2 linked regions of the Trichocoleus sp. FACHB-46 genome follow. The protein of the gene in region 1 interacts with the protein of each later gene in a pairwise test. Links are inferred from orthologs where the notes say so. Each region holds a gene or a part of one and is shown in the gene's direction. Other genes may lie near its edges.

Region 1 (7,298 bases):
TCAATGGCCCATTGGGCGTTGATCCCAGCCGCTTCAATCTGCGTGTCGTTGAGGGTAGCACTTGTATATTGCAACTGGACACTGCTAGCGGAATTAATCGAATATTCCAGCTCGACACTGCCTTGACTGCGATCGCTAAATAAACCGCCTTGTTGGGGGTTATTGCCATCCGCTGCGGCATAGAGCGATCGCAGTGCCCATGAATCAGAGAGTTGCCAATCTAAGGCAATACCAGCACCCCCAAAGCGGTCAATCTGGTTTTGCACAATCAAAGGATTATTGACGAAAAAGCCAGAGCTAAAATCAACGCCTGAGTTGTTGGCGAAGGGATTGCGGTCAATAAAATCGCTAGGCACGATTTTGGGGCCAATACTGACAGCCAAATTCGGTTGAGGTCGAAACGTGTAGTAAAGCTTACGTATCCGAGGCGTCTCAGTCACTTCGGCGTACTCTACTCCCCCACCATCAGCTAATAGACCTGTGGTTCCCAGCAAATTTTGATCGCGATTGTGCACTTCACCGATCGCATCAGTTCTACCGTTGCCCATTTCTAGTTGCGTCAACAGCAGGGCATTGGGTTGCAGAGTGGTTAATAAATCTAGCCGCACCCGCGAAACCAACTCCAGTGGGGCTTGGGTTCCTATTGTGGGCGCAAAAATGGCTTGGCCTTGCAGTTTGGTAGTGGTCGAGAACTGATTGGCTTCCAACTCGCTCGTGCGCCCATCTAAATCAGCTAAGCGATCGCGCAAGTCATTCAAAGCTGGGCTGAAGGTACTCTGAAGCTGCCGTAAGGTCTCAATATCCTCCGGATCTAGGTCGCTAGCTTGATTGGTGGTAATTAAGTCATTAACCTTGACAAAAACAGCGTTGAGAATGGCAGCAAACTCGTAGCGAGTGAGCGCTCGCTGTCCTCGGAAGGTGCCATCTGAATAACCTGTGACTACGCCATAGCGCTCAACCAAAGATTTCAGGGCTTGATAGGCCCAGTCAGTCGGCTGCACATCTGACAGCTCTGACACAGAATTGATCTGAGCCATCGCAGAGTCATCTGTCGCTAAGCTATCGGCCACAGGTGCGGTTGGATTAGAGAAACTTGAGGGCAACTGAGCAATTGACTGAGTGAATTTAGCGGGGGCGATCGCTGGATCAGGTGCAAATTCTAGTAGCGTTGAGCCATTTTCAATTTCAGCTTTCGCTAGAGCAGCAGAGTTAAAAATGTCAACTCTAGATGGGAGCCGCAGAGGTGGCGAAAGTGTATCAACGGCTAAATCTAAAGATGAATTTGAGCTATGAGGTAATTCAGCCTCAGCCTTCAGCGAAAATTGTGCTAGAAGACTAAGGCTGCCAAGACCTCCAGCGACCCAATTGATTCTCCTCACTCTGCCACTCCTTCAAAGGGTTGCTATTCAGGAAGTTCCAGAACAGCAACTAAAAACCGGAACTTAACGTTGACCTTTAGCTGACCTTTACAGGTTGTTGACTCGTTATTTAGGCAAGGGAAGACCGCATCCCGCCAGGTATCTAGTGAGCTGTAGTCGCAGGTTCTGTGGTTTGCTGTGCCGGCGCTGCGTTCTGCGCCGCTAATTGAATTAATTCAACTTTGTAGCCACTAGGATCTTCGACAAAAGCAATCACGGTGGAGCCATGTTTCATTGGACCTGGCTCGCGCACCACCTTACCGCCACGCTCCTTGATGGTGTTGCAGGTGGCATAAATATCATCCACACCAATGGCAATATGGCCATAAGCATCACCGAGATTGTATTGCTCTACTCCCCAGTTGTGAGTCAGCTCAATCACTGTATGGTCAATTTCGTCACCGTAGCCCACGAAGGCTAGCGTAAATTGACCACCAGGATAGTCTTTACGACGCAGCAACTTCATGCCTAAGATGTCGCAATAGAATCTGAGTGATTCTTCCAAGTCGCCAACCCGTAGCATCGTGTGGAGTAGTCGCATAATTCTTTTCCCTGCTTCACATTTTTTATTCAAGCACTCAGCGGAATCTTTAGCAGATCCGTAAGTAAAACTACCAGTCTAAAATCCAGACCTCTCTAAGATCACTCTTGGGTGTCCGTTTGGACGTATTCTAACAATCGGGCTGTTTGCCATTTTAGGCTGAGCGCCAGCGGGTGAATCGTGAACATACCGCCCGGTTGAAGCCAGTTGCAATTCTGCTTATTCAGAGGGTACAGAGGGAATGATTGATACGCCAGAGACCGCCATTTACTCCATTCGGGCTCGCGAAATTCTAGATTCACGCGGACGCCCAACTATTGAAGCGGAAGTGTATCTGGAGAATGGTGCTGTTGGAGTTGCACAGGTTCCCAGTGGTGCCTCAACAGGGAGCTTCGAGGCGCATGAATTACGCGATGGAGACTCAAGCCGTTACGGCGGCAAGGGCGTACAGAAAGCAGTGCAAAACGTGGTGGAAGAAATTGCCCCTCGCTTAATCGGTTGCAATGCGCTAAATCAAGAAGCGATCGATCGCGCCATGATTGACCTGGATGGCTCGCAAAATAAAGCTAATCTGGGCGCAAATGCCATCTTAGGGGTCTCTCTCGCTACAGCTAAAGCGGGTGCCGAAGCTTTAGGTCTACCGCTCTACCGTTACTTGGGTGGGCCACTCGCGAACTTGCTGCCTGTGCCTCTGATGAACGTGATTAATGGGGGGGCGCACGCAGACAATAATGTGGATATTCAGGAATTCATGATTGTCCCGATTGGGGCTTCCTCATTTCGTGAAGCTTTGCGCTGGGGCGCAGAAGTGTTTTCCTCGCTCAGCAACGTCTTAAAGGCTCAGGGATTGTTAACTGGAGTAGGGGATGAAGGTGGTTTTGCCCCCAACTTAGCGTCTAATCAGGCGGCTTTAGATTTGTTGATAGCCGCGATCGAGAAAGCGGGTTACAAGCCTGGAGAGCAAGTAGCATTGGCGCTGGATGTGGCTGCGAGCGAACTCTACAAAGACGGTCAGTACGTGTATGATGGCGCTGCTCATACGCCAGCCGAGATGGTTGATTATCTGGCTAAGTTGGCAGGTCAGTACCCGATCATCTCGATTGAAGACGGCTTGCACGAAGATGATTGGCAGCATTGGCAGTTGCTAACTCAGAAGTTGGGCGATCGCGTGCAGCTCGTCGGGGATGATTTGTTTGTTACCAATCCCACTCGTCTACAGCAGGGGATCGACCAGAAGGCAGGCAATTCAATTTTGATTAAGCTGAATCAGATTGGCTCCTTAACAGAAACGTTGCAAGCGATCGATCTGGCTACTCGGAACAGTTATCGCTCCGTCATCAGTCACCGTTCTGGTGAAACGGAAGATACGACGATCGCGGATTTGGCTGTAGCGGTTCGTGCGGGTCAAATTAAGACGGGATCGCTCTGCCGTAGTGAGCGGGTAGCGAAGTACAACCGTCTACTCCGGATTGAGGATGAGCTGGGTAAGCAGGCGATTTATGCGGGGGCGATTGGCTTGGGGCCTCGGTAAAGAAGTAGGCTCGATCAAGTTATTGGCTTTGAGGGGTTTTGAGGGGTTATCGGATTAACTCCTGAGAACCGAACCCTTGGGGGCAACTGCCCCCAAACCCCCGCTGAGGGACGGCTGCGTCCCCCAGACCCCCTCCAGAAGGGCTTTTTGAGTTAGTGTTTACAATGAAGAGGCATCTTCCTTTCAGTAGGTGGGTGCCTTTTTGCTGAGATTGAGACAAGCTGGGATGGGGGCGATCGCGGTTCATCTTGCCAAATTCCTTATGTCATCAAAGCCTGACTTAACAGAATTCTAGCTTTATTAGAAATTCCTAAAAAAATATAACGATACTACTTCTTGTTCAACTGAAAGCTGCAATTGAGACGGTTTGCAGCCGATGTTTTGTGTAGTTTGTTGCTGACAAGTCTAAATTTTCCCGTTTGAATAGGAGTAGGGTAGGTAAAAAAAATTACACTTGTCCTAGTTTTCTTGGTTCGGGCATTCCAACTCTGGCAGTGAACAGCACTTCTAAAGACATGGTTGAGCAACAAAATTCTGTGGATGCAAGTCAGAGCCTGACCAAGTCAAATTTTCAACTCCCGCAGGTTGAGGCAGAAGCTAAACTTCTACAAACCCTTTCGTTAGCCATTAGTGAATCTCCAGACTTAGCAACGGCTTTGCAGGTGGCACTTCAACAGGTATGCGAAGCCACGGGGTGGAGGTATGGAGAAGCTTGGCTCCCCGATCCCACACAAACCAGATTGGAATGTAGTTCGGCTTGGTATAACGAATCTACTTCACTAGATAAATTTAGAGCACTGAGTCAAGCGATACATTTCCAGCCAGGAGTAGGGTTGCCTGGGCGGGTTTGGGCTAAGCAGAAACCAGAATGGATTCAAGATGTATCTCAGGAAGCCTCAACGAGCTTTTTGAGGACTGAAATTGCTCTGGAGGCAAAGCTCAAAGCAGGGCTGGCAATGCCTATTCTGGCGAGAGGGGAAGTGGTTGCGGTCTTGATCTTCTTTATGTTTGAAGCTTGCTCCGAAGACCAGCGCCTAGTGGAATTGGTGACTGCTGTAACTGCTCAGTTAGGTGCAATCTTGCAACTTAAGCGAGCCGAAAGAGCCTTGAAAGAGCAACAAGAGTTTTTGCGGCTCGTTCTAGACAACATTCCTCAGTACATTTTTTGGAAAGATACTCAATCTGTTTATCTAGGCTGTAACAAGAGTTGGGCAGAGTTGGCAGGTCTGACCCAACCCACCGCGGCAATTGGCAAGACTGACGATCAGCTACCTTGGACGCCGCCAGAGATTGAGTATTATTTGGAGCAAGACCGACGCATTATCGCAACTGGAGTCCCAGAGCTAGACATTGTTGAATCTAAGCAGCATCAAGATGGCCGCCAAGTCTGGATGCATGTGAATAAATTGCCCATTCATAACGCAGAGGGTCAGGTTATTGGACTCTTGGGTCTGATGGAAGACATTACAGAGCGCAAACAAGCCGAGCAGTGTCTGCGGGAGAGTGAAGCACGACATCGGGCTATTTCGGGCATGGCCTCTGACTATGTTTACTCAGTCCGGATTGAACCGGACGGCGAATTGGTGACTGAATGGGCCACTGAAGCCTTTTATCGCATCACTGACTACACGCTGGATGAGATAAATGCCTTGGGCGGTTGGGTCAGCTTGATTCACCCAGAAGATTTAGCCTTGACCTACCCTTTTGCCCAGCAGATCTCAGCTAATCAGCCTAGTATTCTGGAATATCGCATTGTGAATAAAACGGGCGCGATTTGTTGGCTACGTGATTATGCTCGACCGGAATGGGATGCTGAGCAACAACGAGTCGTACGAATTTTAGGAGCAGTCAAAGATATTACCGAGCGCAAGCAAGCTGAGGAAGCCCTACGGCAAGCCGAAGCAAAGTATCGCAGTATTTTTGAAAACGCAGTTGAAGGTATTTTTCAGACCACGACGAATGGGCAATATTTAACTGCCAACCCGATGTTGGCAAAGATTTACGGCTACGATTCCTCAGAAGAGTTGATGGTCACCTTAACGGATATCCAGCATCAACTTTATGTCGATCCCAGCAGTCGAGCTGAATTCATGCAGCGGATTCAAACCCAAGAAGCTGTGTGGGGATTTGAGTCTCAGATCTACCGCAAGGACGGCACGATTATTTGGATTTCCGAAAATGCTCGAACTATTCGGGATGACCAAGGCCAACTCATTGGCTACGAAGGGACTGTTGAAGATATCAGTGCTCGTAAACAAGCAGAGGCAGAACTACACAAGCGAGAAAGTCTACTGCAAGGCGTGGCAGAAGCGACTCAGCACCTATTGACCAATCCTAACTGCGACGCCGCGATCGCAGCAGCACTAGCAACTCTAGGCACGGCAGCAGGAGTTGATCGCGTTTATATCTATGAAAATCATCCGCATCCCATTACTACTGAGGTGGCGATGAGTATGCGATTTGAATGGACTCACGAGGCGATCGCTCCAACAATTCACCAATCCTATTGGCAAAATCAACCTTACCGAGAATCTGGTCTTAGCCGCTGGTACGAAGCTTTATCTACAGGCCAATCGATTAGCGGGATTACTTGTGATTTTCCTCTGGTGGAGCAGAACCTCCTAGAGCGGGATCAAATTCTGGCGATTTTAATGGTACCAATTCTGATTGATCAGCACTTTTGGGGTTACATCGGCTTTGACGACTGTACGACAGAACGCTGCTGGTCGAAGAGTGAAGAATCCATTTTGATTGCAATGGCTGCCAGTATTGGCGGAGCTTTGAAACGAGAGCAAGCAGCAGCCACAATTCGTTATCAAGCCTTTCACGACTTACTGACTGGGCTACCCAATCGCATTTGCTTCAACAACTGGTTATTGCCATCACTCACCCAAGCGCGGTGCAGTGACAAAAACGTAGCCGTGATGTTTCTGGATTTAGATCGCTTCAAGGCAATCAACGACACTCTAGGGCATGCGGTAGGAGATCAGCTTTTGCAGTTGTCGGCGCAGCGCATTGCCAGTTGTCTACGCGAGGAAGATATTGTGGCTCGTTGGGGCGGCGATGAGTTTACGCTGCTACTGCCAGATTTGAGCTGTCCTGAAGACGCCAGCAGAATTGCCCGACGGGTGTTAGAAGCGCTTAGACCTGCTTTTACCCTAGAGGGACATGAGCTATACATCACTAGCAGCATCGGCATCGCCCTGTATCCGCAAGATGGCGAAGACGTTCCTACACTCTTAAGAAACGCCGATGCTGCCCTTTATCAAGCCAAAGCCCAAGGACGAAACAACTACCAGTTCTATACTGCGGCTCTTAACGCTCAGGCATCGGCTCGGTTGGAGCTAGAAAGCAATCTCCACCATGCCCTAGAACGAGGGGAGTTTGTAGTCTACTACCAACCGCAAATCAACCTAACCAACCAGCAAATTACTTGCATGGAAGCTTTGGTGCGGTGGCAGCATCCGGAACTGGGGTTACTAGACCCGAAAGCATTTATTCCATTGGCCGAAGAAAATGGTTTAATCGTTGCCATTGGAGAGTGGGTGCTGCGAACCGCTTGTCAGCAAGCAAAGCAATGGCATCAGGCAGGCTTCATGCGATCGCGGGTTTCTGTCAACCTATCAGCGCGGCAATTTCAGCAACCTGAACTGGTCGGAATCGTCGCTCGCACTCTCGCCGAAACTGAGCTTGGGCCTGAATTTTTAGAACTTGAAATTACTGAAACGACCGTCATGCAAAATGCCGACTCTACTTGTGAAGTTTTGCATGACTTAAACAAAATGGGAGTTTCCTTGGCAATGGATGA
Region 2 (7,262 bases), on another replicon or contig:
AACGAGTTGGCGATCGCTACTTCTACCGCTGGGTCTGCTTTTTGCAATCCTGAGATCAGGGCTGCATTGCTGCGGTTCACGTCCGCTAAGCTTAACCCTTGCAGTTCCAGCGCTTTCGCCATTGCTTGCTGCGTCTCTCCCTCGGCTCCGTTGTAGGTCATCGCTAAGGCGATCGCAACACTGGAGGGTGAGATAAATACATTCTTGCCAGCATCAGCTTTCAGAGCTTGGGCAAATAGCTTGAAGCCAAAGGTGGTGTTGGCAGTCACAAGTTTACGATCAAGGGCCTCTGACTGCGAAGTGGTTGCCTGAGCCTGAGGCCGCACAGAAGCATTAGGCCGTGCCTGGGCAGCGCTAAGCGTCACCAGTTGCCAGCTACCGACCAAGCTAAGCAGTAACAGGGTGCCAGCGGTAATCGTGCCAACTCGTTGCAATGACCGTAAATTCATGAGGCTGCTCTGCGGCTCAGGGATGAAAAACTTTCCTCCCCTAGATTAGTCTGGTCGGGATAAAAGCACCGGGTAGTTACCTTTTCCGCAACATCTCATTACGGTTGGTCACTGAGTTTGGCAACTGTGTAATCCAGAAGCTGCTAGGCATGCTGATTCTATGTGGCTTTATTTGTAGCTCCAGCTCAATATCCACAGACCGCTGCTCACCAGCATCACAGTACAGAGCGCGATCGCCGTTGCCACCCCAGGAACAAAAATAAAGCCGATCGCCGCCCCAATCATGGCTCCAACAATAGTACCTAGGACTGCTCCTAGCGCTCCTGACCACAAAGCCCCCGACATGGAACCCAAAGTTGGCTGAAAGAAAAAGCTCAGCTGAGACGCCAAGAGCGTATTGAGCAAACCACCTATCACCCCAAGACTCGCTCCATAGCCCGCATAACCTGAACCTGCGGCGATCGCAGCCATTAGGACTTCTGGGGTAATACTGGTAACTAGGAGGCTAATCAGACTTCCGAGGCTACCGACGATGCCCCCTAAGCAAGTGCCATAAACGCTCCAAAAAATCACATTTGGGATTTGGGGCCGAGCACTAAATAAGGAATTGCTTAAAGCCCCACCCATGATCACCACGATCACCGCGCCAATCGACTCAAAATGAGGCAGATTCGCTTGTAGCGGCACGATAGCCTCAGGCAGCAGCCAGCAAACTCCCCAGAACAGCGCTGCACTAGTCACACTGCCAATTGAAGTCAGGATCGTAGCCGCGATCGCGGCATTCACAGGCCCCCAGATGGCACCCCCTACCGCGCCTAATAATCCGCCCCCAACTGCCCAAACAATGGCCCAAACAAGTATCCAAACCACAGGCACAATCTGGTTTAACGAGCCGGAACAGTCCACCAAGCCAGCCCATAGGGTTGAGTTGCTTGATTCATCTGCTGGCGATACAGAACCCGGATTTTATACCGCCCCGTCGTAGGAATCGCGTAAAAAATATGCTCAACGCTATCAACTTCACTAACCGAGGCCCAGATGCTATCCGCTGGGTCATTATCCTCAGCTCGCATCAAATACAGATCTAGATTATTCAGGCCGCGATCGCTAAAGCTCTCGTTGATATCATACTCACCATTGCGATTTTGGTCTTGTAACTCCACTCGCCGAGCCCAAGCCAAGGTGACAGAGACAAAGCTGCCTTGTTGTAGAGGCTGCTCCAGCACATAGTCCTGAAACGAACTCTTCGCTTGCGTCGCTACAGTTCTGTAATCCCAACCAATCGGAGGAACTGGCGTTGTTGGGTTCCATTGGCCTGGTTGAAATTGTTGGTAGGCGCGAAACGTGTTGAGTTGTCCCGTGCCCATATGCAGGTTGAGGGGAATCGTGCGATCGCGGTAGGCATCTGAAGCGAACCAGTCTTGCTGATTGCGATCCAAAATGGTGCGGCTCATGCCTAAAGTCCAACCGTCGCCTCGGTCTCGGACTTTATCTGCTGAGTTGAGCAAAACTGCTTTCATCACTTCGTGGCGGCGAGCATCCAACCCCCACTGATTGCTTTTTCGGCGCATCGCAGCATCGCCAAATTCTTGTAACAAAGCCACGCTAGCTGTGACGTGGGGTGCCGCAAAACTGGTACCAGTAACTCTGGTGGTTTTGCCATCTGGGTTCAGCGCCACGATGTTACTGCCAGGAGCCACCAAGCTAATAGCGCGACGCGGACCCACGTTGCTCTCCAGACCAAGCGATCGCTGGGATGGGGAAATAACCTCATCACCTAAGTTAGCTGCATCTACCTGCGCAAAAGGCCCATTACTGGTTAAACGGCGAGTAAAAGCGACATTTACGCCATTAAAGTTGTCCGTGGGAATGGAAATGCCTCCTCTCCCCTGATTACCAGCGACAACATACAAAACGTCATGGGCGCGAGTGGACCAATCTAGACATTGGGTGAGTAGGGCATTGCCATCAAGACGGGCTCTGGGGCGCGGGTCTTGTTGTAGCGATTCCCCAAAGCTGAAGTTAATGGCCCGGATGTCTCCCCCATTTTGCTGCGCCACATGCTGGGCTGATAAACATTCTTCTGGTTGGCCGTTACGCTGCAATAAGCCAACCGCAGACGCATAAAGCCGCGCTTTAGGTGCTACGCCCCGCATGGTTGGATCAGCGCTAACCATGATGCTGGCCACATTTTGAGCGTGACCATCAACGTGGGTGTTGCCTTTAGCAGGGCCATCTCGAAAGAAGACCCGCAACAGCGCGATCGCCCAGCTTTGATTAACGGCCTTATCGACACCAAACTTACCCGGACGACCGATTTCTACCTGACCAATCGCAACTTTGTTGCCCGTAAGGTTGTAGGGGGGAGCTTGCAACCGATAGGCATCAATGCCCGCTTCACCCAGCGAGCTTCCAGCAACCTGGAAGGAGGCAGGCAGAACAGTAACACTGAGTCCTCCCCATAACCCTGCTAAGCTGTTCAACATCCACGGCTGAGTCACAGCCTCTCCTCCACGAAATCTTTACAAGCCAAGGGGGATTTGAGGATCAAATGACAACCTTCTAATTAAATATTTTTTAAACATTTTGTTAAACTGGATACGACAGAGGACACGGGAGAAATCGTTCGCCATGACGCAGCCGCAATCCGAGAAACAGATAGTTATCGCTCCATCCATCCTATCAGCCGACTTTAGCCGTTTGGGAGACGAAATTCGTGCAGTAGATGCAGCAGGAGCAGACTGGATTCACGTAGATGTGATGGATGGCCGCTTTGTTCCTAACATCACAATTGGTCCGCTGATTGTAGAAGCGATTCGCCCCGTAACTCAGAAGCCTTTAGATGTCCACCTGATGATTGTGGAACCAGAGAAGTACGTAGAAGGTTTTGCTAAGGCTGGAGCCGATATTATCTCTGTACATTGCGAGCACAATGCTTCTCCCCACCTGCATCGCACCCTCTGTCAAATTAGAGAACTCGGTAAGAAAGCTGGCGTAGTCCTCAATCCCTCTACCCCACTAGAATTGATTGACTACGTTCTAGAAGTTTGTGACCTCATTTTGATCATGAGTGTCAACCCTGGCTTTGGTGGTCAAAGCTTTATTCCTGCGGTCCTGCCTAAGATTCGCAAACTGCGTCAAATCTGTGATGAGCGAGGTCTCGATCCTTGGATTGAAGTGGATGGTGGCCTCAAGGCTAACAATACTTGGCAAGTTTTAGAAGCAGGTGCTAACGCGGTCGTGGCTGGTTCTGCAGTCTTCAATGCACCCGATTATGCAACTGCGATCGAAGGTATCCGCAACAGCAAGCGTCCTGAGCTAGCTACAGTCTAATCATAATCTCGCAGTTACTTAAAACTTTTCCTTGGATAATGCAATGGCAAGTTACTAGTTCCTGGTAGCTTGCTTTTTTATTGGTCTTTGATAAAAAACGGTAGACGTTAAAAATGGCAAAGCTCTAGAGGATTTTGGCCTTTGGACTGAGCTGGCTCCATTAAATAATTGAAAACCCAAAGGCAGCTAATTAAAGGTACCTTTGGGTTGAAAAGTTTTTACAGTTTGAACTGTCTAAATCATGAGCACCATTAAAGTGAAGATTTTCAATCAACCTTGACTCGAATAGTGCTGATTCACTAAAGGTCAGGATTACTTGTTGCGGTTAGAGAGCCATCTAGCAGCCACCAACCCAAACGCAGCACCTACCATAGGATTGCTAAAGAATTTAACAATGCCTGGTTGCTCAGCTAAAACATCGCGGAACAGATCAGGATGATTGTGATAAGCAAAGCTTGCTAGCTTGGTCACATCATCTGCATTCATGCGGCTGGGGTGATGAGTAGAGAGACTCAGCTGCCGCTCCAAATCGCGATCGCTCAACCCACGTTCTTTGAAGTGCTTGAAAAACTCACGAGCTACATCATCCCGCTCATTAGGCTTGATTTGGGCGATCGCTTTCTGTAGCTCAGGCTCCATTTGAGCAGAAGGGATCTTCTCTGGATGGAAGGAACGACCAAACAAATGACGGCGCTCATCTTTAGAAGAACGCTGAGCAAAATCGTCAAAACTTTGATAGTTCTCTAGAGACGAGTTATCGTCGAGTTGCTCGGTGCTGCCATGAGCCAAATCATTCATAATTTGACGCTTGTAATCTTCGCTGCTAGTCACAGTATTAATCTCCTACTAATCATCAGAGTTTTGGCAACATCTGAAGTTATAAAAAAAGCTATTTGAAATTGAAAGCTGCTCGGTAGAATAGCGATCGCTGGTCTACGCCTTGTTGGTCTACACCTTACTGATACTCAACTTGCTTAGAGCCAGAATCGTAGCGAGCAGTCAAAATCAACTGTTTGTCAGGGGCATACATCAAGACCGTCAGATCACGGTTAGGCGCACTCTGCCGGAAGCCTTGTACCAAAGACTTGGCTAAGGGCCGCACTTCGTTAGGCTTAACTTGCTTGGAAATTACTACTCCCAGCTTGTTGTTATCCCGAACATAAGCATCCTGCACTAAACCATGAGCTGTCTGCACAACCCAGTTAGCAAAGTTGCCACCTGCAGCTGTGTTACCTCGTTCCAGTTGGCTATAACCTGAACGATTCTCAATTTGAGTCGGCTGGTTCACCGCTTGAGTGGCTGAGGATGGCCCACCACAAGCGGTTGTAATGGTAAGTACCAAAACCAAAGCTAAAGCCGTGAAAAACTTACGACTATGTTGAAGTAAATTCACGAAAGGTATCCTCGCAAAATTAATTAATCATTTGAATTGCTATAACTTCCCACTTTTAAAAGTAGGGTTTGGAAGTTGTTTAGCAAATGGTGAGTCTACTACAGATGGCAACTAGATTTGAGTTAGTTAAAAACAGTATTTTTTGAAAACAGGTGAGACCTTCGGAGCTAATAGCGGTTTTGTAATTACTCGTAACTAACTCAAATGCAGAAAACTCAAGAAATATAAGTACCCAGGTAATCTGGGTAGCTCGCAAGCTACCCAGCGCTCACATTAGAACTAGCTATGACTAGTCAATTGCTTTCTTGATGTTATCTTTGATGTCTTCTTTAGCGTGCTGAGCTTGAGACTCAACTTGCTTGGCTTGTCCTTCTGCTTGGTCTTTAGGATCGCCCGTTATATTTCCCCAAGCTTCTTGAGCTTTGCCTTCAATATTTTTGCCAGCTGCTTTAGCTCTATCTTCTGCACTCATTTTATGTACTCCGTAATTTTCAAAACTCTAAATTCAAATATCAAGTTGAAAAGCGAAGATCTATTCCACTTGACAATTCCTAATGTAGCGACAACTACGATCTGAGCCATCTGTCAGAAGTTGCATTAGCCTTACTCTGGATTGCGCCTTTTGATTTAGCCTTTAAGAACTACGGTTTGTGAATTAAGAAATTTCTTATTTATTAATCTCTTGAATTTAATTGTTAATTCAGTAAATGTGAGCTGAGAAAGGTAAAAAATGTTGCCCTATCTTTGGCTGTCTCAAGAGTTTCTTAGGATTGTGCCCAATCACTAATTGATTTACTAGTTAGATATTTGACTGTTCAATGTAAAGACCTAGATTCTAATCAGTCCTCAGCTCACAGTTCTATCCGCTACAGTTATATTGAGGGTTACTAATGGTTGTAATTCGCAGTTCAGATTGAAGTGTTGAGATATCCTGGGTTGCTTTAGCTGGTTTCATTGTGATTTCAACGGGCGATCGCGAATTTCACCGTGTTCTAGGCGACCAAATGTACTACTTAAGATCGCTACACTAGAGGAGTGGCTAGTTGACTCCGAGCGACCCCAGATTGCTCTCAAGTCACTAGGCGCAAGAGCCGAAACTCTAGCAACTTTGTGCTTTTATTGAGTCGAGATTATGGCGCAATTCCAGATTCAAGCCCCTTTTCAACCCACTGGCGATCAACCTAAGGCGATCCAGCAACTGACTCAGAGTGTGCAGTCAGGTGAACGCTTCCAGACTTTGCTAGGGGCAACGGGTACTGGCAAAACATTTACGATCGCTTCGGTGATTGAAAACGTGGGGAAGCCCACTTTAGTCTTGGCTCATAACAAAACCCTAGCCGCCCAACTTTGCAACGAGTTGCGAGAGTTTTTTCCTAACAACGCCGTCGAGTATTTCATTAGTTATTACGACTACTATCAACCGGAAGCTTATATTCCGGTGACCGATACTTACATTGAAAAGACAGCTTCGATCAACGAAGAGATTGATATGCTGCGGCACTCAGCCACGCGATCGCTGTTCGAACGGCGCGATGTGATTGTGGTCGCTTCTATTAGCTGCATCTATGGCTTAGGCATTCCCTCCGAATATCTGAATGCGGCTGTGCCACTGCGCGTGGGGATGGAAGCCGACCAACGCCAAATTCTGCGCGATTTAGCTTCTGTGCAGTATTCTCGCAACGACTTAGAGATGGGGCGCGGTCGCTTCCGAGTCAAAGGGGATGTGCTAGAAATTGGCCCAGCTTATGAAGACCGCATCATTCGAGTAGAGTTTTTTGGTGATGAGATCGACGCGATTCGCTACATCGATCCCGTAACTGGCGTAACGCTGCAAAGCATGGAGGGGGTGAATATTTACCCTGCCCGTCACTTCGTTACTCCCGAAGACCGCTTAGAGGGAGCCTGCAACGCCATCGAACAAGAGCTGCGCGATCGCCTGGAAATTTTAGAGCAAAACAACAAGCTCCTAGAAGCCCAACGCCTAGAGCAGCGCACCCGCTACGACTTGGAGTTGCTGCGAGAAGTCGGTTACTGCAACGGTGTGGAAAACTACTCGCGCCATCTCGCTGGGCGGCAAGCGGGAGATC

Evidence for each region. Proteins that work in one complex are often made in the same cells at the same time.
Region 2: the proteins of eno (region 1) and rpe interact in binary tests that used the Escherichia coli proteins (3 or more experiments, as listed by UniProt). The link is inferred for Trichocoleus sp. FACHB-46 from one-to-one orthologs.

The regions. Positions count from the first base shown.
Region 1 is NZ_JACJOD010000031.1:134,867-142,164, forward strand. The notes cover bases 1,481-4,345. They hold eno (phosphopyruvate hydratase), read left to right. Parts: upstream 1,481-2,200; coding sequence 2,201-3,490; downstream 3,491-4,345. Other genes in these bases: gloA (lactoylglutathione lyase), read right to left, coding at 1,522-1,959; H6F72_RS18700 (EAL domain-containing protein), read left to right, coding at 3,985-4,345. Outside these bases: H6F72_RS18685 (iron uptake porin), read right to left, coding at 1-1,379; more of H6F72_RS18700, read left to right, coding at 4,346-7,298. UniProt on the Escherichia coli protein: Catalyzes the reversible conversion of 2-phosphoglycerate (2-PG) into phosphoenolpyruvate (PEP). It is essential for the degradation of carbohydrates via glycolysis.
Region 2 is NZ_JACJOD010000007.1:113,911-121,172, reverse strand. What follows is about bases 2,103-4,931. They hold rpe (ribulose-phosphate 3-epimerase), read left to right. Parts: upstream 2,103-3,080; coding sequence 3,081-3,782; downstream 3,783-4,931. Other genes in these bases: H6F72_RS04355 (hypothetical protein), read right to left, coding at 4,738-4,931; H6F72_RS04360 (hypothetical protein), read right to left, coding at 4,095-4,613; H6F72_RS04370 (S8 family serine peptidase), read right to left, coding at 2,103-2,950. Outside these bases: H6F72_RS04380 (serpin family protein), read right to left, coding at 1-449; H6F72_RS04375 (hypothetical protein), read right to left, coding at 618-1,355; more of H6F72_RS04370, read right to left, coding at 1,334-2,102; more of H6F72_RS04355, read right to left, coding at 4,932-5,175; H6F72_RS04350 (CsbD family protein), read right to left, coding at 5,465-5,647; excinuclease ABC subunit UvrB, read left to right, coding at 6,308-7,262. UniProt on the Escherichia coli protein: Catalyzes the reversible epimerization of D-ribulose 5-phosphate to D-xylulose 5-phosphate.